Regions from separate parts of the Nocardioides aquaticus genome, predicted to be linked through region 4. Evidence: predicted binding sites of a transcription regulator. Region 4 holds the regulator's gene; each other region holds the start of a gene.

Region 1 (5,565 bases), 690 kb from region 4:
TGGTCACCCGCCGTGGACGGCGCCGGGGGAAGAGCACAGACGGCGACCAGTCCGCCGACCGCCCCCTGGCAGAGCAGCTGCGCTGACCTGGCCGTGCGGTCCGGGCGCCCGGACCCGGAGGTCGAGGACCGTCAGAAGCCGTTGCCCTCGCGGCGACGGCGCCAGCGCTGCTCCATGCGCTCCATGAAGGAGCCGGACGGGCGCGAGGCGCCCTTGCCGGAGCCCGGCGTACGCCCGCGGGACTTGCGCGGCTTCAGCGAGCGACCGCCGTCGATGACCGCGAGGCCGGGGCTGCCGGCACCGGGTGCCGCGCCGGAGGCGTCGTCGGGCACCCGGACCTGCGGCTGACCACGCAGCGACGTCAGCGCGAGGGTGGCGCTGCCCAGCATGACCACGAAGCCGACGATGCCCACGACGACCTGGTTGGTGATGGCTCCGGTCATCAGCACGACGACCCCGACCACGAACACGACGGCGGCGAGCAGCGCACGGCGACGGGCTGTCCTGCGCATCGAGGTGCCCCGCAGGGTCGAGGCGAACTTCGGGTCCTCCTCGACGAGCGCGCGCTCCATCTGCTCGAGCAGTCGCAGCTCTTCTTCCGAGAGCGGCACCGGGTCCTCCCAGGGTCGGTCGTGCCCGGTCGATCCGGGCGTTGGTCGAAAGTCTAGGCAGGCCGCTCCACCGGCGGTAGGGACACCGGCGAATTCGCCCCACCCCCGAGCAGGCTGGCAGGCCGCACGGCCGCCGAGCCGAACCGCCGCGCGGCCTGGTCGACCGCCCGGTCGGCCTCCGCCCAGCCCACCTCGCGCTCCCCGAGGACGTGCTGGTGGTGGATCCCCGCGCGGGGTCGCAACCCCTCCACCCGCACCCCGACCAGCCGCAGCCGCTCACCGCGCAGCCCCAGGGCGTCGTGCAGCGCGACGACGGCAGCGAAGACCTCCTGGGTGGCGTCGGTGGCCTCCCCCAGCGTCCGGGAACGGGTCAGGGTGGTGAAGTCCGAGAAGCGCACCGTCAGGGCCACCGTGCGGCCCGCGACACCGGCGGTCCGCATCCGGCCGGTGACCGAGGTGGTCAGGCGCAGCAGCTCGCGCAGCACCACGGCACGATCGGCCGTGTCACGGCCGAAGGTCGACTGGGCGCCCATGGACTTGTCCGGGTCCTGGGTGACGCCGGCGAAGACGGGGGCGTGCCGCGAGCGCACCTGTCGCCGGTCCGCGCCCCACGCCAGGGTGTGCAGGTGGGGGCCGAGGTGCTCCCCGAGGTCACGGCGCAGCACCTCGACCTCGGTCCGCGCGAGGTCGCCCACCGTGAGGTAGCCCCGACGGCGCAGCCGGTCCCGGGTCTTCTCCCCCACCCCGTGCAGGTCGCCGACGTCGCGGTGGTGCAAGAAGGCCGCCACCTCGTCGGGAAGCACCACCCGCACGCCGTCCGGCTTGGCGCGGGTGCTGGCCAGCTTGGCCACCGAGACGGTCGCGGCCACCCCGACCGAGCAGGTGATCCGCTGCTCGTCGGCGATCCGCGCCCGGAGCTGCTCGGCGATCGCCAGCGGGGTGCCCAGGAGGCGGACGGCGCCCGAGACGTCCAGGAACGCCTCGTCCATCGAGACGCCCTCCACCAGCGGGGTCACCTGCCGGAAGGTCTCCATCACCGCGGCCGAGACGGTGGCGAACACCGCGTGGTCGGGCTTGAGCACCACCGCGTCCGGGCACAGCCGCAGGGCGCGCGACCCGGGCATCGCCGAGCGCACGCCGTGGGCCCGGGCCAGGTAGTTCGCCGACAGCACGACCCCGCGGTGCCCGCCACCGACGAAGACCGGGGTGTCCTGCAGGTCCGGGCGGTCCCGCAGCGCGACCGAGGCGTAGAACGCGTCCATGTCGACGTGCAGCACCGGGCAGGCCCGCGAGCGCTCGTAGGCGTCCGGGACGCTCACCGCGCGACCCCGGCCGTGACGGCCGGCCGGACCGGCCCGGGACGTGTCTCAGCGGGCGAGCAGGTGGAGCTGGGTCGCCAGCGGGAGGTACTCCGGGCGCGAGGCCACCGCCCGCTCCAGGTCGAGCAGCGCGGTCGTCGCCCCGGGCTCGGCGTCGAGCAGGGCCCCGGGGACCAGGTCGGCGAAGACCCGGACGGCGTGCACCTCCCGGTCGGCGAACCCCGCCGTCGCGACGAGGTCGTCCAGCTCGTCGTGGGTGAAGCGGCGTCCGGCGCGGTCGAGCGGGGCGCCCGGCTCGAGCGCCTCGCGCGCAGCCACGAAGTGCCCGGCCATCGCCCGGGCCAGCACCGCGGCGTGCCGCTGGGCCACCAGGAGGCTGAGCGCGCCACCGTCACGCACGACCGCACGGAGGGTGTCCAGGGCCGTCCCCGGGTCGTCGACGACCTCGAGCACGCCGTGGCACAGCACGAGGTCGGCCCCGTCCGCGCCGAGGACGTGGAGCGTCGTGGACAGGTCGCCCTGCACCGCGGCCACCTCGACCCCGCGCTCGCGGGCCCGGCGTGCCAGCGAGGCCAGGGCGTCGGGGCTCGGGTCGACCACGGTGACCCGGTGCCCGCGCTCGGCGACGGCGACGGCCGAGCCGCCGGTCCCACCGCCGATGTCGAGCACGTCGAGGGGCCCGGCGTCGAGGACGGGCCGCAGCGCGTCCCACACCACGGCCGTGCGGATCGCGCTCCTGCGCTCGCTGGGTCGCTCCGTCGCCGGCATGACGCACACCCTAGGAGACCGCCGCCCGATCCGCCCCGCCGCGCCCCGCGGGTCGCGCCCGACGAGGCCGCCGTACGCCGGACGGACGCCCCGGCGCTGCTCACCCCGCGTAGCGGGTCGGGGCGGGCTGGCACGCAGCCCACGACGACGGCACCGCGGCGTGCGGGACCAGGCCCAGCATCTCCTCCACCACCGCCAGGAACCGGTCGGCGTCGCGGACCAGGTCGTCGGCCTCGCGCTCACCCACCGCGCGCGAGGACCCGGCCTCGGCCGCGGCCCGCTTGCCGGCCCCGGCGGCGAAGAACGTCGCCCACTCACCGAGCTCCGGTGCCACCTCGCTCAGCAGGACCCAGGCGTTCTTCTGCCGGCGCCCCCGGGACGGCTCGGGACGAGCACGCGCGGCGAGCAGGGCCGCCGCGGCGCGCAGCGCGGCGACGTGGGCGCAGGCGTAGCGCGTGGCGACGTCGGTGCTGCCGACCGCCTCGCTGAGGGACTCGGCGGACCGCCCGAGGTAGGAGTGGGTCGTGGCCGGCAGGCTCACCGGTCGCTCGACCACCGCGGTCCCCCGCCCGTGCTGCTGCCCGTGCTGCTGCCCGCGCCGCTGCCCCGTCCGGTCCTCGCGTCGTGCCGCCATGTCGCGTCCCCTCGCCGTCCGTCGAACACGTGTTCGAACGACTCGAACGGTACACCGGTCCGCCGACACCCCGTCAAGACCTGTGGCTCACCCGGCGCGTGCTAGCGCGTGACCCCAGGCCGCTCGGAGTCGGCGACCCGTCGCAGGAAGAGCGAGACCGGCGGGCGCCACAGCGCCACCAGCGTCGCGACCTCGACCACCAGGCCGACGACCGACACCACCACGAACGACGTCGGCGGCGACGTGCGGAGGGCGGCCACGGTGGCCAGCACCACGAAGGCGATGATCGCGGCCAGGCACCACCGCGCCCAGCCGTGCCCCGCACGGAGGAAGGCCAGCATCAGCAGCGCCGAGCCGACGAAGGTCCCGCAGCACACCAGCGCCACCGGGACGAACGACAGCGGGGCGATGGTGCTGTCGGGCGGCTGCCCGGCCGTCCAGGCGTCCATCAGGGGCTCGCGCTGCACCACCACCAGGGCCGCGGTGAGCACGCCCACCAGGACCTGGGCCCACACCCCGCGAGCCACCCAGGTCAGGGCCCGCGAACGGGGCGGGCCGGTCGTCGCCGAGGTCGGCTCCGCTGCTGTGCTCACGTGCTGGTCTCCCGCCGGGGCCGCGCCCCCTGCTCCGCTGTGCCCCCGGCGCCACGGCCGGGTCCGCTGGTCGGTCCGGGACGCCCGCACGCCGCCCGTCTAGGGTCCGGGCATGACGTCCGAGCATCCTGGTGTCACCCGGTTCCGAGCCGCGCACGCGGAGCGCGGCGGGACCGGTGAAGTGGTCATTCTGCCTGACGCCGCCCACACCGCCGTCCTCGCCGCCGCCGCGCTCGGCTGCGAGGTGGGCGCGATCGCCAACAGCCTGCTCTTCGAGGTCGACGGGCACCCCGTCCTGGTGCTGACCAGCGGCGCCCACCGGGTCGACACGTCGGCGGTGGCCGCCCGGATCGGCACCGGCCCGCTGCGTCGCGCCTCCGCCGAGCTCGTCCGGGCCGCGACCGGGCAGGTGATCGGGGGCGTGTCCCCCCTCGGCCACCCCACGCCGGTGCCCACCTACGTCGACACCTGGCTGCGCCGGCACCCCCGGGTCTGGGCGGCCGCCGGCCACCCGGCCGCGGTGTTCTCCACCGACGCCGACGAGCTGGTGAGGATGACCGGTGCCCACGAGATCGACGTCGAGCGATCCTCCGGGCCCGGCCGGACCTAGGGTCGCGCCGTGGCACGCGTGGTGGTGGTGGGGGGCGGGCTCGGCGGTCTGGCGGTCGCCCTGCGGCTGGCCAAGCAGGGCGAGCAGGTCACCCTCGTCGAGCGCGCGCCGACCCTCGGGGGCGCCCTGCGCCCGGTCGAGGCCGACGGGTGGTCGTGGGACGGGGCCGTCACCTGGACCATGCTGCCCGCGGTGGTGCGCGACCTGGTGCACAAGACCGGTCGGCCGCTCGAGCGCGAGCTGGACCTGCAGCCGGTGCCGGTGCTGCGCGAGCACCGCTTCGTCGACGACACCCGGCTGCTGCTGCCCGGCGGGTCGCGGCAGGGGCAGCGCCGTGCGTTCGAGGCGCTCGGCGCCGGTCTCGGCGACCAGTGGCTGGCCCACACCGACGCGTACGCCCCGGTCTGGGAGACCCTGCGACGCGGCTACCTCGAGCCGTGGGAGACCACCGGCACCGGGCCCTCCCAGGAGGCGCTGGCCCTCCTCGGCTCGCGCGAGACCCTGCGTCGGCGGCTGCGCGGGTCGCTTCGTGACGACCGTCTGGCCGACGTCGCGGCCCACCCCCTCGTGGTCGACGGCCACGCCCCGCGTGACGTGCCGGCCTGGGCCGGCGTCACCTCCTGGCTGGAGCAGTGCTTCGGCGGCTGGCGGTTCACGGGCGGCACGGCCCGGTTGCTCGACCTGCTCGTCGACCGGCTCGCGCTGCGCCGGGTCGGGGTGCACACCGGCACCGACGTGCTCGACGTCGTGGTGCGCTCCGGGCGCGTCGCCGGCGTGGCCACGACCGCGGGCGTCCTCGACGCCGACGTGGTCGTGTGCGCCGTCGACCCCCGCCGGCTGCCCACCCTGGCCCCGCTGGTGCGGGCCACCGTGCCGGCGCTGCCCCCGGCGCTGACCCACGTCGGGCTCCACGACCCCCCGCCGCTCGACCACGAGCTCGTGCTGCACGGCGACCCCCTGGTCGTCGTCCGCCCCTCCGGCCCGGGCGCCTGGACCGTGCTCGGACGCGGACGCGGCGCCTCGGACCCCC
Region 2 (5,565 bases), 180 kb from region 4:
GATGCTGGCCGCGGTGTGGGCCCACTGCCGGACCTGGGCGGTGGTGATCGGGCCTTTCGCTGGGTGGCGGTTGTCCAGCCGCGAGAGCTGGGCCCCGCTGGCGGGGCTGGTGGTGCAGAACAGGGGGTTGAAGACGGCGCCGGGGATGTGGGCGTACAGCACCAGGCTCGGACCCGCCGGAGTCGGCATCTCTTGACCCTCGGGCAGGGTGGGCTGTCCGGTCGCCAGCGAGCCAAGGGCCTGGGAGCGGCGGACGTCCAACGATTCGGTGGACCCGTCCTGGGCCAGGGCGTGGGCCCGGTCGCTGACGACTGCTTCGAGGGCGATCGCGTCGGCGAGGTCGAGGCCGGCGTCGAGCTGCACGGTGCCATCGACGTGCTTACTCAGGCCGATGCGGCAGTACCTGCCGTCCGCTGCGGCGCGGCGTTTCTCTTCGGCCGCTTCGGGGTCCCAGCGTAGGAGTGCTTCGTCGGTGATCCGGGACAGCTGGGCGTAGGAGATGGCGTGCGCGAAGGGGGCGACGAGGCGGTCGACCTCGGCGGCGCCGTCCTCGCACAGGCCCATGGTCTTCTCCGCGACCTGGCGGGCACGCCACACCGGACACGCCCCGGAGATCACGCGTTCCCACAACCGCGGTAGCCGGTACCGCAGCTCCAACGTCACAGCGACCTGGTTGGCACCGGACCTGGTGGACACCCCCAGCACGGCGGACAGCTCGATGACCGCGGACTCGCGCACCAGCGGGCACCCGACCCCGCCCAGGGACAGGCCGTGGTCGCCGTACCCGGCGATCCACATCGCCTCATCATCGGTGAGGGCCTCGTTGATCACGCACCACTCCACGATCGACTGCAGGACCGCGACGTCGGCTGCGGCCTGCACGGCCCTGGCGTTCTTGACCACCGCCAGCGCCTCGACCCGGGTGGTCTCGCGCTCGGTGTCGAGTGCGTGGACCCACTCCCAGAACGACGGGTCCGGTGACATCACCGCTTCGACCTCCACCGCAGCCTCGACGTCGAGCGTCGGGTCGGGCCCGGTGCCGTCGTCTGCGGTGGTGGTCATGGATCTAGTATACTCGAACATATGTTCGACCATCAGTGGACCTAGGTCCTTTGTGGAGGGTCTCGTGACGCTCGCTGCGCTCGCTCCTCGACCACCGGGGTCGCCTGCGCTCGCTCCTCGACCACCGCCCCGTCGCGCGTCAGGGGTCGACGGAGGCGGCGGCGTGGTCCTCGGTGGCGGCGTTCAGCGGTGAGTCGGCGCGCGAGACCTGCTCGCGCCGTTCCTCGGGGCTCATCGCCTCGATCCGGGCGACCACGTCGTCGTCGTAGCCGCTGACCACCGGGGCGGCGGCGACGGGGACGACGGTGTGGACCACGCGGTCGTCGTAGAGGTGCAGCACGGTCAGGGCCTGGTGGCCGTCGACGCCCGCGACGAGTCCGTGGCCCGGAGCCGGGTCGGAGGTGTAGCAGGTGGCGGAGGCGACCGAGACCGGGACGCCGGCGAAGGTGGACCACGACGTGAGGTGGAAGTGGCCGCCGATCACCAGTCGGACGTCGCTGCCGCGCACCACCGCCTCGAGCTCGTGCTGGTCGGCCAGCTCGATGACCTCCGCCCCGCGCAGCATCGGGACCGGGATCGGCGGGTGGTGCAGGGCCAGCACGGTGCCGTGCGGCGCGGGCGAGGCCAGCACCCCGGCCAGCCAGGTCAGCTGATCCGGCGTGACCTCCCCGTGGTGGTAGCCGGGCACGGTCGTGTCCAGCGACACCACCCGCAGGCCGTCGACGACGTGCACGCGGTCCTGGGTCGCGCCGGGGTGCGCCGGCGGCTGCGAGTGGAGGATCTCGGAGAACGCCGCACGGTCGTCGTGGTTGCCCATCACCCACACCACCTCGGCGCCCAGCTCGCCGGCGACCGGCTCGACCACCTTGCGCAGCCGGTCGTACGCCGCCGGCTCGGCGAGGTCGGCGAGGTCGCCGGTGAACACGAGCGCCTGGGGCGCCGGGTCGAGGCGGCGCAGCCGGGCGAGGGCCGCGGCCAGACCGGCCTCGGTGTCCACCGCGCCGTACTGCCGCACCCCGTGCGCCAGCAGGTGCGGGTCGCTGAGGTGGGCGATCACGTGACGCGGCGGCGCGTGCTGGCCGAGCTGCACGGGAGCAGGCATCGCACCACGCTATCGACCCGGGCGACCGGTCCGCGAGACCCTGGCGACCCGCTCTTGTGCCCTCCCCGTCGCGTGCCTAGCGTGGCGCCGGTGCCGGACCCTCATCTCGGGAGTGCGCCCGACCCGAACGCCCCGTCCCCCTACCTCGCCGTGCTCGAGCAGCAGACCGCGAGGCGGGCGGCGGCGAGCAGCCCGGTGACCTCGCCCCACGACGGGGCGCCCTCCCCGCAGCACGACGCGCTCGAGGCCCACGTGGAGGCGGTCGCCGACGACCTGCGCACGTTGGTCCACGACCTGCACGCCCACCCCGAGACGGCCTACGAGGAGCACCACGCCGCCGCGGCCTTCGCCGCCCTCCTGGCCCGGCACGGGTACGACCCGCAGGTCGGCGTCCACGGCCTCCCGACCGCCGTGCGCGCCGAGCTCGCCAGCCCCGGCTTCGACCCGGACCGGCACCGCACGGTTGCCGTCCTGGGCGAGTACGACGCGCTGCCGGAGATCGGCCACGCCTGCGGCCACAACGTGATCGCCGCGACCGCGGTCGGGGCGGCCGTCGCGCTGCGGCGGCTGCTCGACGCCGACCCCGACGCCTTCGAGGGCCGGGTCGTGGTCCTCGGCACGCCCGCGGAGGAGGGTCACACCGGCAAGGAGCACCTCGCCCGCGCAGGCGCCTTCGACGGCCTCGACGCCGCGGTGATGTGCCACCCGTACGGCGCGGACGTCGCCGACCAGGTCTGGCTCGGCCGGCGGGTCGCCACCGCGACCTGGACCGGCCTGCCGGCCCACGCCTCGGCCCAGCCGTTCTGCGGGCGCAACGCCCTCGACGCGGCCTCGCTGGCCTACCAGGGGATCGGGCTGCTCCGCCAGCAGGTGCCCCCGGTCGACCGGGTGCACGCGGTGATCACCGAGGGCGGCACCCGCCCGTCGGTGATCCCGGCGACCGCGCGGATGGACCTCTACGTCCGCTCGCCCCACCCCGAGACGCTGGTCGACCTCTCGAGGCGGGTCGAGGACGTGCTGCGCGGGGCCGCCCTGATGGCCGGGGTGGACCTCGACCTGCAGTGGGACGAGCACCCGCCGTCGCTGCCGGTGCGCACCAACGAGGCCCTCACCGCCCGCTGGGCGCTGGCCCAGCAGCGGCGCGGGCGGTCCCCGTACCCGGCCGGCGTCGTCTCCGAGACGCTCGCGGCCTCCACCGACTTCGGCAACGTCAGCTACCGGCTGCCCGGCATCCACCCGTTGGTCAAGGTCGCCGAGCCCGGCACCGCGCTGCACACGCCCGAGTTCGCCGCGGCCTCGGCGTCCCCGGAGGCTGAGCGGGCCGCGGTCGACGGGGCGTACGGCCTGGCCTGCGCCGCCCTGGACCTGCTGGTCGACGACGACCTGGCCGCCGCGGTCCGCCACGAGTTCGAGGAGTCCGGGGGCGCCGTCGACGTCGCCCGCTACTTCGACTAGACCCACCACTCCCGGGAGGCCGTCATGGCCAGCAGCACGAGCATCGGTGACCGGTTCCTGACCCGCGTCGAGCGGGCCGGCAACCGGCTGCCGCAGCCCTTCAACCTGTTCCTGATCCTGTTCCTGGTCACCGGCGTGGTCTCCACCGGCCTGGCCTGGGGCGGGGTCGACGTCACCGTCCCGGGCGCCGACGAGCCGGTGGTGATCCGCGGCCTGTTCACCGGTGAGGGCCTGGCCTGGTTCACCTCGAACCTCGGCGCGAACTTCATCGGCTTCCCGCCGCTGGTCACCGTGGTCACGATCCTGCTGGCCATCGGGATCGCGGAGAAGACCGGCTTCCTGGCCGCCGGCATCCGCCGGACGATGGGCTCCGCGCCGCGGTGGGCCCTGCCGTACGCCGTGGGCCTGCTCGGGGTCTGCGGCTCGGTGATGTCGGACTCGATCTTCGTCGTCGTCCCCCCGCTGGCCGCGCTGGCCTTCAAGGCGGCCGGGCGGCACCCGATGGCGGGCCTGCTCGGCGGCTTCGCGGCGGCCGGCGCCGGCTACTCCACCTCGATCGTGCCGACCTCGCTGGACGCGCTCTTCGCGGGCATCACCAACGCGGTGATCCCGACCGTGCCGGCGCTCGAGCAGGCCGCGGACCCGGTCAACCCGCTGTCGAACTACTTCTTCAACGCCGTCTCGGCGATCGTGCTCACCCTCGTGGCCGGCTTCGTCATCGACCGGGTCCTCGAGCCGCGCCTGGTCCGCCAGGGCGTGCCGACCGAGGAGCGCGCGGAGGCCGGCGAGGTCGAGCACGCCCACGAGCACGCCACCGGCACCGACCTCACCGCCGACGAGCGGCGCGGGCTGCGGGCGGCCGTGCTGGCGCTGGCCGTGCTCACGCTCGTCGTCCTGGTCGCGGTGCTGGTGCCGGCCTCGCCGTGGCGCAACGCCGACGGCGGGTTCCTGCCGTCCTCGCCGCTGCTGGACTCGATCGTGTTCGTGGTCTTCGCCTACTTCGCCCTCGGCGGCTACGTCTACGGCCGGGTGGCGGGCACCATCAGCGGCTTCGGCGAGGTGCCGCGGATGATGGGCGAGGCGCTGCGCGACATGACCCCGTTCCTGGTGCTGGCCTTCGTGCTCGGCCAGTTCATCGCGCTCTTCGACTGGTCCGGCGTCGGCTCCGGGCTGGCGGTGACCGGGGCGGACGCGCTGCAGTCGGCCGGCCTCACCGGGCTGGTGGTGATCTTCGGCTTCATGCTGCTCTGCTCGGTGCTGAACCTGTTCATCATCTCGGGCTCGTCGATGTGGACCCTGATGGCGGTGGTGTTCGTGCCGCTGTTCGGGATCCTGGGCTACGAGCCGGCCTTCGTGCAGGCGGCCTTCCGCGTGGGCGACTCGGCGACGCAGATCATCACGCCGCTCAACCCGTACATGATCGTCCTGCTGACCTTCGTGCGCCGCTACGAGCCGCAGGCCGGCCTGGGCACGCTGATCGCGCGGATGCTGCCCTTCGTCGTGCCGTTCTGGATCGCGTGGGCGCTGGTGCTGCTGGCCTTCGTGCAGCTCGACGTGCCGCTGGGTCCGGGCAACGGCATCTACGTCGAGGGCGCCGGCTGACCCGTTCACGTCATCGTCGCCGGGTCGCCCGCGCCCCGTCGTACGACGGCCACCGCCCCGTCGGCGCGGCCTCCTAGCCTCCGACCATGGTCGCGCGAGGGGTCCTCGGCAGCATGCTGGTGGCCCTCGGCGGCCTGGTGGTGGCCACCCTGCCGGCCTCGACGCCGCTGCTCGGGCTCGACGCCCTGGTGGCGCTGCGCACCACGGAGGCCGGGCGGATGCTCGGGCTGACCGTGGTGATGGGCGGTCTCGGCATCCTCGCGGCCCAGTGGCTGCGACTGTGCCGGTCGACCGCGGCCGGCGAGCGCGACCCCGACGGCGACCTCGCGCTGGTGCGCCGCGTC
Region 3 (5,565 bases), 1.2 Mb from region 4:
CGGTGGTGAGGCCGCCGCCGACGACCAGGACCTGCTCCTTGCGCAGCAGGCCGAAGTCGCTGAAGGAGTCGACGATGTCCTCGAGCGTGCGCAGCGACTTGGCGGTCTCGGCGATCCGGACCTCCACGACGGTGAGGTCGATGCCGTGGTGGTCGAAGTACGCCTGCGCGCGCTCGCCGTGCAGGGCCTGGACCTGCTCGTCGATCACCATCAGGCAGCGCCCGAAGGGGCGGAAGGTGTCGGCGAGCTCGGGGCGCGCCGGGTCGAAGACGTGGGGCGTGAGGAGCAGCGAGTAGTCGATCTTCTCGTAGGCCTCGACGTGGAAGGCGTTCTCGGTGGCCTCGAGCCGGGCCTGGGGGTCGCTCATGATGATCTCCTGTGGCCCACACGGGCCGGACTGGGTGCGGTGGAGCAGTGCGGTGGGGCGGCAGGGGTACATCAGGGTCGTGCTGTCGGATCGTACGAGGGCCCCACCACCCCTCCGCCGGAGCGGACGGGGCGAGGGGCGGTGGGACGGGCTCAGGACGCGGCGAGGTACTCCTGCAGGTCCACCAGGGTCAGCTGCTCGAGCCGGCCCGACGCCGCGGAGAAGTCGTGGCCGGCGGTGTTCTCGTTGGGGAACGCCACCGAGGCGACCCCGGCGGCGTTGGCGGCCTGGACGCCGCCGACGTTGTCCTCGACCGCGACGCACGCGCCCGGCTCCTCGCCGAGCTGCTGCAGCGCGTAGCGGTAGGCGGCCGGGTCGGGCTTGGAGGCGTCGACCTGGGAGGCGTCGACGACGAGGTCCAGGCCGGACAGGTCGAGGTGCGCGGCCAGCGCGCGGCCCAGGGCGTCGATGTTGTCGCGCGAGGTGGTGGTGACCAGGGCGACCTTGGTGCCGGCCTCCTGCGCCTGGCGGATCGTCTCCACCACGCCGTCGCGCGGCGCGATGTCGGCCTCGGCCAGCGCGGCCTGGTAGAGCTCGGACTTCGTGGCGTGGACGGCGGCGGCGTCGACGTCCTGCCCGCGCTCGCGGGCGTAGTCGGCGACGCGGTCCTTGCCGCCGTTGCCCTGGAGCAGGCCGCGGTACTCCTCCTGGCCCCACTCCCAGTCGAGGCCGTGCTGGGCGAAGGCCCGGTTGAAGGCGTCGCGCTGGATCTCGGAGGTGTCGGCGAGCGTGCTGATGGAGCCGAGGAGGAGGGCGGTCATGGGTGTCCTGTCGTCGCGTGGAAGTGGGGGCGCCGCCGGAGCGGCCCGCGAACGGGGCCGACGTGCCGTGGCGCCATGACGACCTTGCCAGGACCCCCCGGGGCGGGGACCCTCCGCACGGGTGGGCGCGGGTGCCCGGGCGAACGGATGGTGGACGGGACCTGAACGGGGCATGATCCGGCGGGTGCCTCCGTCCTCCGTCCTCCCCCTCGTCGCGTGGCGGTCGACGGTCGCCCTCAGCGGCCTGCTCGGCGTGGTGCTGGCGCCTGGTGGCGCTGGCCTACCTGCCGATGCAGAACGGCAACCTGCTCAGCGCGTGGTCGCTGCTCGAGCACGTCGTCACGCCCGTCCTGGTCGTCCTCGACTACGTCCTGGTCGGTCGCCGGCGCACGGTCGCGCCGTGGTGGCACCCGCTGACCTGGACGTTCGCGCCGCTGGTCTACCTCGCCTGGTACGTCTCCGCCGACCTCGCCGTCTACGACGCCCTCGACCCGGCCCGGCCGCTGCTGATGACCGGACAGGTCCTGGTGCTGGGAGCGGTCCTGGTCGGCTGCGGGTACGCGCTGGTGGCGGTCGGGCGGCGCCCGGCGCGTCGTACGGTGGCCGCGTGAGGAGCGTCTGCGTGTTCTCGGGGTCCGCGTCGGGATGACGACCGGAGTACGCCGCCGCGGCGACCGCCCTCGGCGGCGAGCTCGCCGCCCGCGGGCTGCGCCTGGTGTACGGCGGGGCCCGCGTCGGGCTGATGGGCGCCGTCGCCGACGGCGCGCTGGCCGGGGGCGGCGAGGTGGTCGGCGTCATCCCCCAGGGTCTGGCCGACCGCGAGGTCGCCCACGACGGCCTCACCGACCTGCGCGTCGTCGGCAGCATGCACGAGCGCAAGGCGCTGATGACCGAGCTGTCCGACGGTGTCGTCGCGCTCCCCGGCGGGCTGGGCACCCTCGACGAGCTCTTCGAGTCCCTCACCTGGGCCCAGCTCGGCCTGCACGGGCTGGAGCGCAAGCCGGTCGGCTTGCTGGACACCGGGGCGTACTGGTCCCCGCTGCTGGCTCTGGTCGAGCACACCGTGGACGAGGGCTTCGTCGGCCGCGACCGCCTCGACCACCTCCTCCGCGTCGGGGACCCCGCCACCCTGCTCGACCTGATGGCCGCCCGCGCCTGAGGTCGCCGCCGCCCGCCGAGGAGGGAGCACCCCACCGGTGGTCGAGGAGCGAGCGTCGGCCCCGGTGGTCGAGGAGGGAGCGACAGCGAGCGTCTCGAGACCCCCTCCACAACCCCCAGATCCAGCTAGCGTTCGAACGCGTGTTCGAGTATACTGGATGCATGACCACCACCGCCGACGACGACAGCACCGGGCCCGACCCGACGCTCGACGTTGACGTGCAGGTGGAGGTGGAGGCGGTGATGTCACCCGACCCCTCGTTCTGGGAATGGGTCCACGCACTCGACACCACACGCGAGACCACCCGCGTCGAGGCACTCGCGGTGGTCAAGAACGCCAAGGCCGTGCAAGCCGCAGCCGACGTCGCGGTCCTCCAATCAATCGTGGACTGGTGCGTGGCCAACGAGGCCCTCACCGACGACGAAGCGATGTGGATCGCCGGGTACGGCGACCACGGCCTGACCCTCGGCGGGACCGGCTGCCCCCTGGTCCGCGAGTCCGCGGTCATCGAGCTGTCCGCCGTGCTGGGTGTCTCGACCCGGTCCGGTGCGAACCAGGTCGCGATCACGCTCGAGCTGCGCTACCGGCTACCCCGGTTGTGGGAACGCGTCACCTCCGGCGCGTGTCCGGTGTGGCGGGCCCGCCAGGTCGCAGAGAAGACCATGAGCCTGTGCGAGGACGGCGCCGCCGAGGTCGACCGCCTCGTCGCCCCCTTCGCGCACGCCCTCTCCTACGCCCAGCTGACCCGGATCACCGACGAAGCACTCCTACGCTGGGACCCTGAGGCGGCCGAAGAGAAGCGGAAAGCCGCCGCTGACGGCAGGTACTGCCGCATCGGCCTGAGCGAGCACGTCGATGGCACGGTGCAGCTCGACGCCGGCCTCGACCTCGCCGACGCGATCGCCCTCGAAGCAGCCGTCAGCGACCGGGCGAAGACCCTCGCCGCCGACGGATCCACCGACTCGTTGGACGTCCGCCGCTCCCAGGCCCTCGGCTCCCTCGCCCTCGGCGAACAGACCCTCCCCGACAACAACACCGACACCGCGACCAGCACCGGGAAGGCGTCACCGGCGACCGGCAAGCACCTGGTGCTGTACGCCCACATCCCCGGCGCCGTCTTCAACCCGCTGTTCTGCACCACCAGCCCCACCAGCGCGTCCCAGCTCTCCCGCCTGGACCACCGCCACCCAGCGAAGGGCCCGATCACCACCGCCCAGGTCCGCCAGTGGGCCCACACCGCCGCCAGCATCACCATCCGGCCCGTCATCGACCTCGCCGAGACGATCCATTGCGACTCCTACGAGTGCTCCGACCGCCTCAAGGAACAGACCGCCCTGCGCGATCTGACGTGCGTGTTCCCCTGGTGCACCAACCCGGCCGTCTTCGCCGACATGGACCACGTCATCCCCCACCCCGACGGCCCCACCGAGACAGGCAACGTCGCCCCCGCCTGCCGCCAGCACCACCGCGCCAAGACCCACATGGGATGGAACTACGACGTCCTCGGACCCGGGCTCTACCTCTGGCGGAGTCCCGCCGGCCAGCGGTACCTCAGATCCCACGCCGGGACCCACCCCCTCGACGAGCTCCCACCAGGGCCACCACCCGACCCACTGCCCGAGCAACCCGACACCACCCCGTACCAGGCACCGCCCCCGGTACCGGACGATCCCGACGGCGCCGCCGAGCCTCCACCCCGAAACGACACCCCACCCTTCTGACCCACCACTCAGCAGCACCCGTACCGCCGGACCGGCCACGCCCACCGGCGGTACCGGCACGCCCAGGCCCCCTCACCCCCGTCGATGGGTGATCTGCACACACCAGATGCATGCAGATCACACGTCGACCGACCACCGGCCCTGGTCTCGAGACGCTCGCTGCGCTCGCTCCTCGACCACCGGTGACACTGGCGCTCGCTCCTCGACCACCGAGTCCGCCCGCACGAGCGCTCACCCCGCGTCGACCTGTCGTCGAGGTTCACGAGCGCCCTCCCGGGACGCACCGCGGGGCTGGCGGGCGAGCGGGCCAGGCGCGGAAACTCGATCTTCAGCACGTCCAGGCCCTGCTGGATGTCGTTGCTGTCGATGTGGCCGCGGCACCAGTAGGCCGACCAGGAGCCGCCGAGCACGAGGCGCTCGTCCGAGATCGGACCACGGGCGAACCAGCCGATCTCACGGGGCTTGGCGGCGTTGGTGAGGTTCCACGCCGAGATGCCGCCCTGGGTGCGGTGACGATGGCCGACGACGTCGCGGTCGTCGGCGGCGCCCTCCAGGTCTCCGAGCTGGCCCTCGACGTGTCGTCCGGCCAGTCCGCCGAGGTCGCCCGGATGCGCGACCTGCTCCGCACCCTCCGACGTCGGCGCCGCAGGAAGGGGAACGGCCCCGGGACCGTGGTCCCGGGGCCGTCCTGTCGTGCGTGCTGTCGTGCTGTGGTGCCCGGCCGGGTCAGCGGCGGGCGGCGTCGCTGCGCGGCGTGAACGCCCGCGAGGTGCGCTCGTAGTCCGCGTTCAGCGCCCTGGTGCTCGCCCCGTACCGGGCCGTGACGTCGGCCATGGCGTTGGTGAACTGGTTCACCGCGCGCATGCTGATGTTGTTGATGTCGTCGCAGGCCTGGTGGTAGCAGGCGTCGTACGCCTCGCCGGCGGTGCCGCCGAACAGCGCGGCCTCCTCGTCGGTCTTGACGCCCTCGGCGCCGCTGAACAGGCCACCGGCGGGGATGCCCTCGGCGATGAACGGGCCGTAGTCGCTGCGACCGTTGAACTCGGTCGGGGCGGAGGTCAGGCCCTTGCCGCGGAAGTGCGTGCGGAAGGACTTCTCGATGGCCGCGGAGCCGGCCGGGCCCACCGGGCCGCCGGCGGAGCCGTCACCGTCGTAGACGAACCGGACGAAGTTCGGCGAGCCGATCATGTCGAAGTTCAGGTACATCCGGATGTCGGCCAGCGCGCCCGGGTTGTCGGCCTTCAGGTCGCTGACGTAGTGGTCCGAGCCGAACAGGCCCTGCTCCTCGGCACCCCACCAGGCGAAGCGGACGGTGTTGCGGAAGGAGCCGCGCTCGGCGGCGGCCTCGGCCAGCTCCAGCAGGCCGGCGGAGCCGGAGCCGTTGTCGTTGATGCCGGCCCCCTCGGCGACGCTGTCCAGGTGGGCGCCGGCCATCACGACGTTGCCGCCGTTGCCGGACCGCGTCTCGGCCACGACGTTCCAGGTGCGGGCGTTCTC
Region 4 (5,565 bases):
AGGGGCCCCGGGTCAGCGGGCGCGGGCGGTGGCGCGGAGGACGGCGGGCTGACGGTCGTCGCGGGCGTACCCCTGGCAGGAGACCGAACCGAGGCTGAAGCAGTCACGGATGCGCGTGCTGGCGTTGACCAGGTGCACCTCGACGGCCTGGACCCGGCGGGTGGAGAACGGCGTCCGCACCGAGGCCTTGCCGTTGCGGTCCAGCGCGACCCGGCTGGTCTTCGCGGTGCCGTCCGGTGCGACCACGGAGATCCGCAGCTCGGAGCCGCGCCTCGGCGCCGCCAGGTCGGCCTTGACGCGCAGCACCCAGCGGTTGGACTTCAGGCCGCCCCCGGGCTCGAGGCGCACCGTCGAGCCCGTGAGGTGCCCGAGGCGTCGGGTCGAGGAGTACGCCGTGCGGCGCAGGGTCAGCTCGCGCTGGTCGGCCACGGGGCTGCGCGGGTAGGCGTTGGCGTTGCCCTCCTCGTAGCGCTGGCGCGAGAAGCGGTTCGCCGCGACGTAGTCGGCGAACTGGGCCCGCACCGAGGTGCCGCGCGCCTTGAGGACTCGCTGGAGGGCGGCCAGCGAGTAGGTCTCGTCGGGGTTGAGGAAGTCGGCCTCCTCCCACACGTCGCGCGCCAGGGTGGGCAGCCCGCCCTGCTTGGCCGGGAACCTCTCGGTCAGGAAGCGCCAGAACGACCACGCGCCGTAGACCTCCTGGCCACCCCGGTCGAGGTCCATCGGCCGGGCGGGCCTGCCCATCGGGCCGTACCGCAGGTAGGAGACGTTGTCGTCGACGCCGTCGAAGGTCTCGTCCTCGACCCAGGTGGCGGTGCCCTCCATCAGCCAAGGGTCCTCGAAGAGGTCGTAGGCGAACTGGACGGCGTGGAAGTACTCGTGGGCGACGGTGACGTCCAGGTTCTGCTGGGGCGTGTTCCGGGGGTACTGCTGGCGGACGTAGTCGTTGTCGAGCACGCAGTAGGCCCAGGTGCTGAACCGCGCCGAACCACCGTCGTACGGGCCCTCGGGGTCGGAGGTGCAGTAGCCGTAGATGGCCTTGTCGCCGATGTCGGCGAGGTAGATGTCGGTCTTGGCGTTCCCGCCGTCGTTGCGCGCCCGGCCGTCCCTCCTGGGAGCGCGGTAGCCCGCGGCGACGTAGGTGTCGTGGACCCCGGCCACCGAGGTGAGCACCCGCCGGGCGAAGCGCGGCGTGGCGGCGTCGGCGGTCGAGTCGACCCGGTGGACGCACACGTCGGCGTTGCAGGTCGGGGCGGCCTCGCGGACCCGGTAGCGCACGCCGAAGGGCGAGCCGTTGCCGTCGGTGGGACGCGCCAGGTAGGCGTCGGCCGTGGCGCGGTCCTGCCGGGACAGGTCGCCGCGCGCCGCGAGCAGGTCGCGCAGCGCCAGGGTGACGTCCCGCTCGTCGGCCACCGGGGGCCCGGGCTCGGTCTCGCCGGGGTCCGCGGCCGGCCCGCCGACGCCGTCGGCGAAGAGCTCCTGGACCTCCTCCAGCGTCTCCTCGGGCAGCGGGGGACGCTCGCCCAGCACGACGTCGGGCAGCACCGGGACCGAGTCCGGAACGGAGCCCGGGACCGAGCCGGGGCCCGGGTCGGGATCGGCCGCGGCCGGCACCGCGGTGAGCGGGGCCAGGAGCAGCACGCTCAGCACACCCCCGAGCAGGGCGGTGGTGGCAGGACGACGCATGGGGGGCTCCCGGGGGTGGGCGGTGCGGGCAACCCGCAGCGTACGTGCCGCCCCCGACATCCCCGGGACCGCTCACCCGACCCCGGGGACGGGTCCTACAGGCTGCGCAGGACGGCGGTGACCTTGCCCAGGATCGTGGCGTGGGTGCCGTCGATGGGGGAGTAGGCGGCGTTGTGCGGCATCAGCCACACCTGGCCGTCCTTGCGCTGGAAGGTCTTGACCGTGGCCTCGCCGTCGATCATGGCGGCGACGATGTCGCCGTTCTCGGCGGTCGGCTGCTGGCGGATGACCACGAAGTCGCCGTTGCAGATGGCGGCGTCGATCATCGACTCGCCGCTGACCTCGAGCAGGAAGAGCTGACCGTCGCCGACGATGCGGCGCGGCAGCGGGAAGATCTCCTCGATCCGCTCCTCGGCCAGGATCGGGCCACCGGCGGCGATCCGGCCGACGACCGGCACGTTGGCGGCCTGCGGGACGACGTCGCCGACGCCCGTCTCGTCGATGCTGGACTCCTCGCCGCTGCCCAGCGAGCGGCGCGAGGCCATGTGCTCGGGCAGGAACACCTCGAGGGCGCGCGGGCGGTTGGGGTCGCGCTTGAGGTAGCCCTTCTCCTGCAGCACGCGCAGCTGGTGGGAGACGCTCGAGGTGCTGGTGAGGCCGACGGCCTCACCGATCTCGCGCATGCTCGGCGGGTAGCCGCGTGCCTCGAGGCACTCCTTGATGTGCGTGAGGACGCGCTGCTGGCGCGGCGTCAGCCCGGTGGCGTCCGCCGGGCCGTCGGGCAGCTCGCTGACGTTCTTCTTGGGCATGCGGGTGCACCTCTCCGGGGTCGGTGTGACAGGAGTGACGCTAGACCGTCGGGCACCCCCACTTCAAACACCTGTTCGAACCCGCGTGTCGCGGGTGACCGGCCAAGGCTGTCGAACAAATGATCGAGCGGGGTCTTGCGCTCGTTCGAACAGGTGATCTACTGTCGCTCAGGTGTTCGATCGAACGTCTGATCGACCGGGCCCGACCGCCTCGTCACCGAGGGCTGTCGGCGCCGGCCTCTAGACATTGGTTCGTCCACCACCGACCCCGGTGGTCAGCACCGCATCCGGCACCGCTGACCGCCCCCTTCCCCAGGAGGTCACCATGAGCGCCACCCTGCAGTCTGCCCGCCCCACCACCACCGTGCGTCTGACGCGTCGGGGCCGGCTGGCCGTGCTCCTCCTCGCACTGGTCGTCCTGCTCGCCGCCGGCCTCCTGCTGGCGCAGGCCTCGATGGCCGACGGCGAGGACACCCCCGACCCGACCCGCGTCGTCGTGGTCGCCCCGGGCGAGACGCTGTGGGGCCTGGCCCAGGAGACGGTGGCCGCGACCGGTGAGGGCGACGCCGCCTCGGTCGTCACCGACATCCAGGAGCTGAACGACCTCGACTCCGGCGTGCTGCAGGCCGGTCAGGAGCTGCGCGTCCCGCTCGGGTGACGTGTCGGCCACCACGCCGGCGCATCGACCCGCGCCGCTGGTGGGCTAGAGGCTCGTCGACGACTCGACCCCGTCGACGAGCAGGGGAACGCTGAGGGGCGGGGTGGCCACGGCCGCCCCGCCCCTCACGCATCTGCCAGTCGTGTCAGCGCACGCGGCGCCCGACGTACCCCTCGCTCGTCGCGACCGTGTCGACGTCGTTCGCGTGCCCCACGGAGGGAGCCGCCGGCGGGGTCGCCAGCAGCCGCAGGATCCGCGCGACCAGCATCAGCCCGGCGAACAGGCACGCCACCGCACCCAGCGACGCGAGCCCGAGGAACCACCACGCCTCGCCCCGTCCGCCGCGCGCCTCGGACCCGAAGTCGATGGCCGCGAAGACCAGGTAGCCCCACGCCACGACGAGCAGCGTGACCCCCAGTGACAACCCCAGGAGGGTCGGTGAGACTCGTCGCTGGGGCCGGGGACCTCGTCGCGACCCGGCTCGCTTTCCGCCCATGGGGGTCATTGTGTAGGACGAGAGGGTGGGGGCGTGGAGGAGTTGCCCGACATCGTCGGTCCGGATCCCGCCGTGGTCTTCTGTGGCCAGGCCGGTCAGGACAGTCCGAAGACCCGCGAGCACTACTACGCGACCCCCGGCAACTCCTTCTGGGAGTGCCTGCACCTCGCCGGGATGACGCCCACGCTCTTGCGCCCCGAGGACGACCACCGGCTGCCCGCGCTCGGCCTGGGGCTGACCGACCTGGTCGGGCGCCCGTCTCCCGACGGGACCCGCTATCTCGCCGACATCGACGACCTCGTCGCCAAGGTCGAGCGGTGGGAGCCGGACTGGCTGGCCTTCACCGGCAAGGGCGCGGCCCAGCAGGCGGCCCGGGCGCTGGGTCGCAGGCCACCGAAGCTGCTCGGCGCCACCGAGTGGTACGTCGGGCGCACCCAGGTGTTCGTGCTCCCCGGCCCCAGCGGCGCCAACCGGCGTCCTGACTACGACGGCCGTCCCACCCGGGTGTCCTGGTGGCGCGAGCTCGCGGAGATGGCGGACCTCGCCGACCTCGCGGGTCCGGACCTGGAACCGTCCGACGCATGACCGGACCGACACCGCCCTCGATCAGCGCCTCAGCGATGAGCTCGACCGGTTCGACCTTCAAGACCAAGGCGGTCGGTCGCGGGTGCACGCACGCGTTCGTCACCCCCTTCACCTTCCAGGCTCCCGCGTTCTACCGGCGCCTGGGGTACGAGGAGATCGTCCGGCGGAAGCCCGTCCCCACGCCGGGCCGCGACGACGTCCACCTGCGCAAGGACCTCGGGCAGCCGGGCATCGACGTGACCGAGACCCGGTAGAGGCGTCGACCGGGATCTGGATGGGTCCGACGAGCAGGCATCGCGGAGCACGCGAGAACGGACTGGACTGCAGCACTAGCGTCAGAGGATGCCGACAGACGACGACCGCCCAGGCGGTGCGAAGGCCACCAGTGACTACCGCAGCCTCCCGCGAGACGTGCGGCTCGACGAGACCATCGCCACCGTCGAGGCAGAGACGGTGCCGGACCCCCGGGCGGGGCGGAACGTGGACCAGCACCGTGCCCTGCGCGACGACTGACCAAGGCCGCCTCACGCGCTGCTGAACTGCCCGGGCGGGCGGTCGACGCGCGGGCGTCCACTGGCCGGACTGAGACCGCGGACACCTACCGCCGAGGCGGGGGGTGAGGGTAGCCTTACCTCATGACCGGCGAGCTGCTGCGCAACCCCGCCTCGACCTGGGCCGAGCAGGCCCGGACCTCGGTCGCGGGTGCCCGCACCGGCACCCTGCGCACCCGCAGCTGCCGTACGCCCTCCACCGAGACGCTGGTCTCGGTCGACGTGGCCGAGGACGGCCGCGTCCGGGTCCTCCTCGCTGGCACTTCGCCTGCCGTCCCGGCGCTGGCCGCCTGCCGTGTCGCGACCCTGACGCTGCCCGGTCCCGGCTCGCGGGTGGTCCGGCTGACCGGTTCCTTCACGATGGACCGCCCCGACGACACCGGGATGCGTGCGTACGTCCCGACGCTGCTCTCGATCCGCCTCGTCGAGCCCGGCCGCGACGACGTAGTGGTCCCGGTCGACGCGTTCCTGCGCTCCGAGCCCGACACCTTCGGTCACCACGCCGCCGCCGTGCTGCGCCACCTCGCCGCCGTGCACGGCGAGGACCTCCTCGCCGGTGCCCGCGCCCAGGGGTACGACGCCGCGGCCGTGGTGCCGCTCGTGGTCGACCGCGACGGCGTGGAGCTGGCCGTGCTGACTGCCGAGGGCGTCGACCGCTGGCACGTGCCCTTCGACGGCTGCGGCGCCGCGACCGGCGCCGACCTGCGCACGGTGCGCCTCCCGGTCGACTGCTCCTGCCCCGACCGGGTCTGACCTGCCGCATCCGCCAACGCAGGCAAGCCT

The links. Region 4 encodes LexA, which represses DNA repair genes until DNA is damaged. Its sites were predicted from a motif close to TCGAACANNTGTTCGA; they were not measured.
Region 1: the regulator LexA is predicted to act here: its motif matches at 3,354-3,369, upstream of ENKNEFLB_RS16025 (SAV_6107 family HEPN domain-containing protein).
Region 2: the regulator LexA is predicted to act here: its motif matches at 1,076-1,091, upstream of ENKNEFLB_RS20360 (HNH endonuclease signature motif containing protein).
Region 3: the regulator LexA is predicted to act here: its motif matches at 2,480-2,495, upstream of ENKNEFLB_RS03315 (HNH endonuclease signature motif containing protein).

Annotation. Positions count from the first base shown of each region.
Region 1 is NZ_CP075371.1:3,319,896-3,325,460, forward strand. It holds gene ENKNEFLB_RS16010 (DUF3040 domain-containing protein) at 132-611, opposite strand; gene dinB (DNA polymerase IV) at 665-1,930, opposite strand; gene ENKNEFLB_RS16020 (methyltransferase domain-containing protein) at 1,979-2,698, opposite strand; gene ENKNEFLB_RS16025 (SAV_6107 family HEPN domain-containing protein) at 2,799-3,332, opposite strand; gene ENKNEFLB_RS16030 (hypothetical protein) at 3,434-3,925, opposite strand; gene ENKNEFLB_RS16035 (YbaK/EbsC family protein) at 4,038-4,535, shown strand; gene ENKNEFLB_RS16040 (phytoene desaturase family protein) at 4,545-5,565, shown strand, end outside.
Region 2 is NZ_CP075371.1:4,187,741-4,193,305, reverse strand. It holds gene ENKNEFLB_RS20360 (HNH endonuclease signature motif containing protein) at 1-1,062, opposite strand, end outside; gene ENKNEFLB_RS20355 (metallophosphoesterase) at 1,202-2,164, opposite strand; gene ENKNEFLB_RS20350 (amidohydrolase) at 2,255-3,619, shown strand; gene ENKNEFLB_RS20345 (AbgT family transporter) at 3,644-5,221, shown strand; gene mptB (polyprenol phosphomannose-dependent alpha 1,6 mannosyltransferase MptB) at 5,308-5,565, shown strand, end outside.
Region 3 is NZ_CP075371.1:672,568-678,132, reverse strand. It holds gene ENKNEFLB_RS03330 (sedoheptulose 7-phosphate cyclase) at 1-367, opposite strand, end outside; gene ENKNEFLB_RS03325 (HAD family hydrolase) at 520-1,188, opposite strand; gene ENKNEFLB_RS22375 (hypothetical protein) at 1,458-1,799, shown strand; partial or broken gene ENKNEFLB_RS22370 (LOG family protein) at 1,856-2,347, shown strand; gene ENKNEFLB_RS03315 (HNH endonuclease signature motif containing protein) at 2,509-4,068, shown strand; gene ENKNEFLB_RS03310 (hypothetical protein) at 4,584-4,826, shown strand; gene ENKNEFLB_RS03305 (M28 family peptidase) at 4,795-5,565, opposite strand, start outside.
Region 4 is NZ_CP075371.1:4,011,960-4,017,524, reverse strand. It holds gene ENKNEFLB_RS19515 (MXAN_6640 family putative metalloprotease) at 13-1,683, opposite strand; gene lexA (transcriptional repressor LexA) at 1,779-2,492, opposite strand; gene ENKNEFLB_RS19505 (LysM peptidoglycan-binding domain-containing protein) at 2,818-3,150, shown strand; gene ENKNEFLB_RS19500 (hypothetical protein) at 3,296-3,574, opposite strand; gene ENKNEFLB_RS19495 (mismatch-specific DNA-glycosylase) at 3,680-4,231, shown strand; gene ENKNEFLB_RS19490 (N-acetyltransferase) at 4,228-4,485, shown strand; gene ENKNEFLB_RS19485 (hypothetical protein) at 4,574-4,744, shown strand; gene ENKNEFLB_RS19480 (hypothetical protein) at 4,867-5,535, shown strand.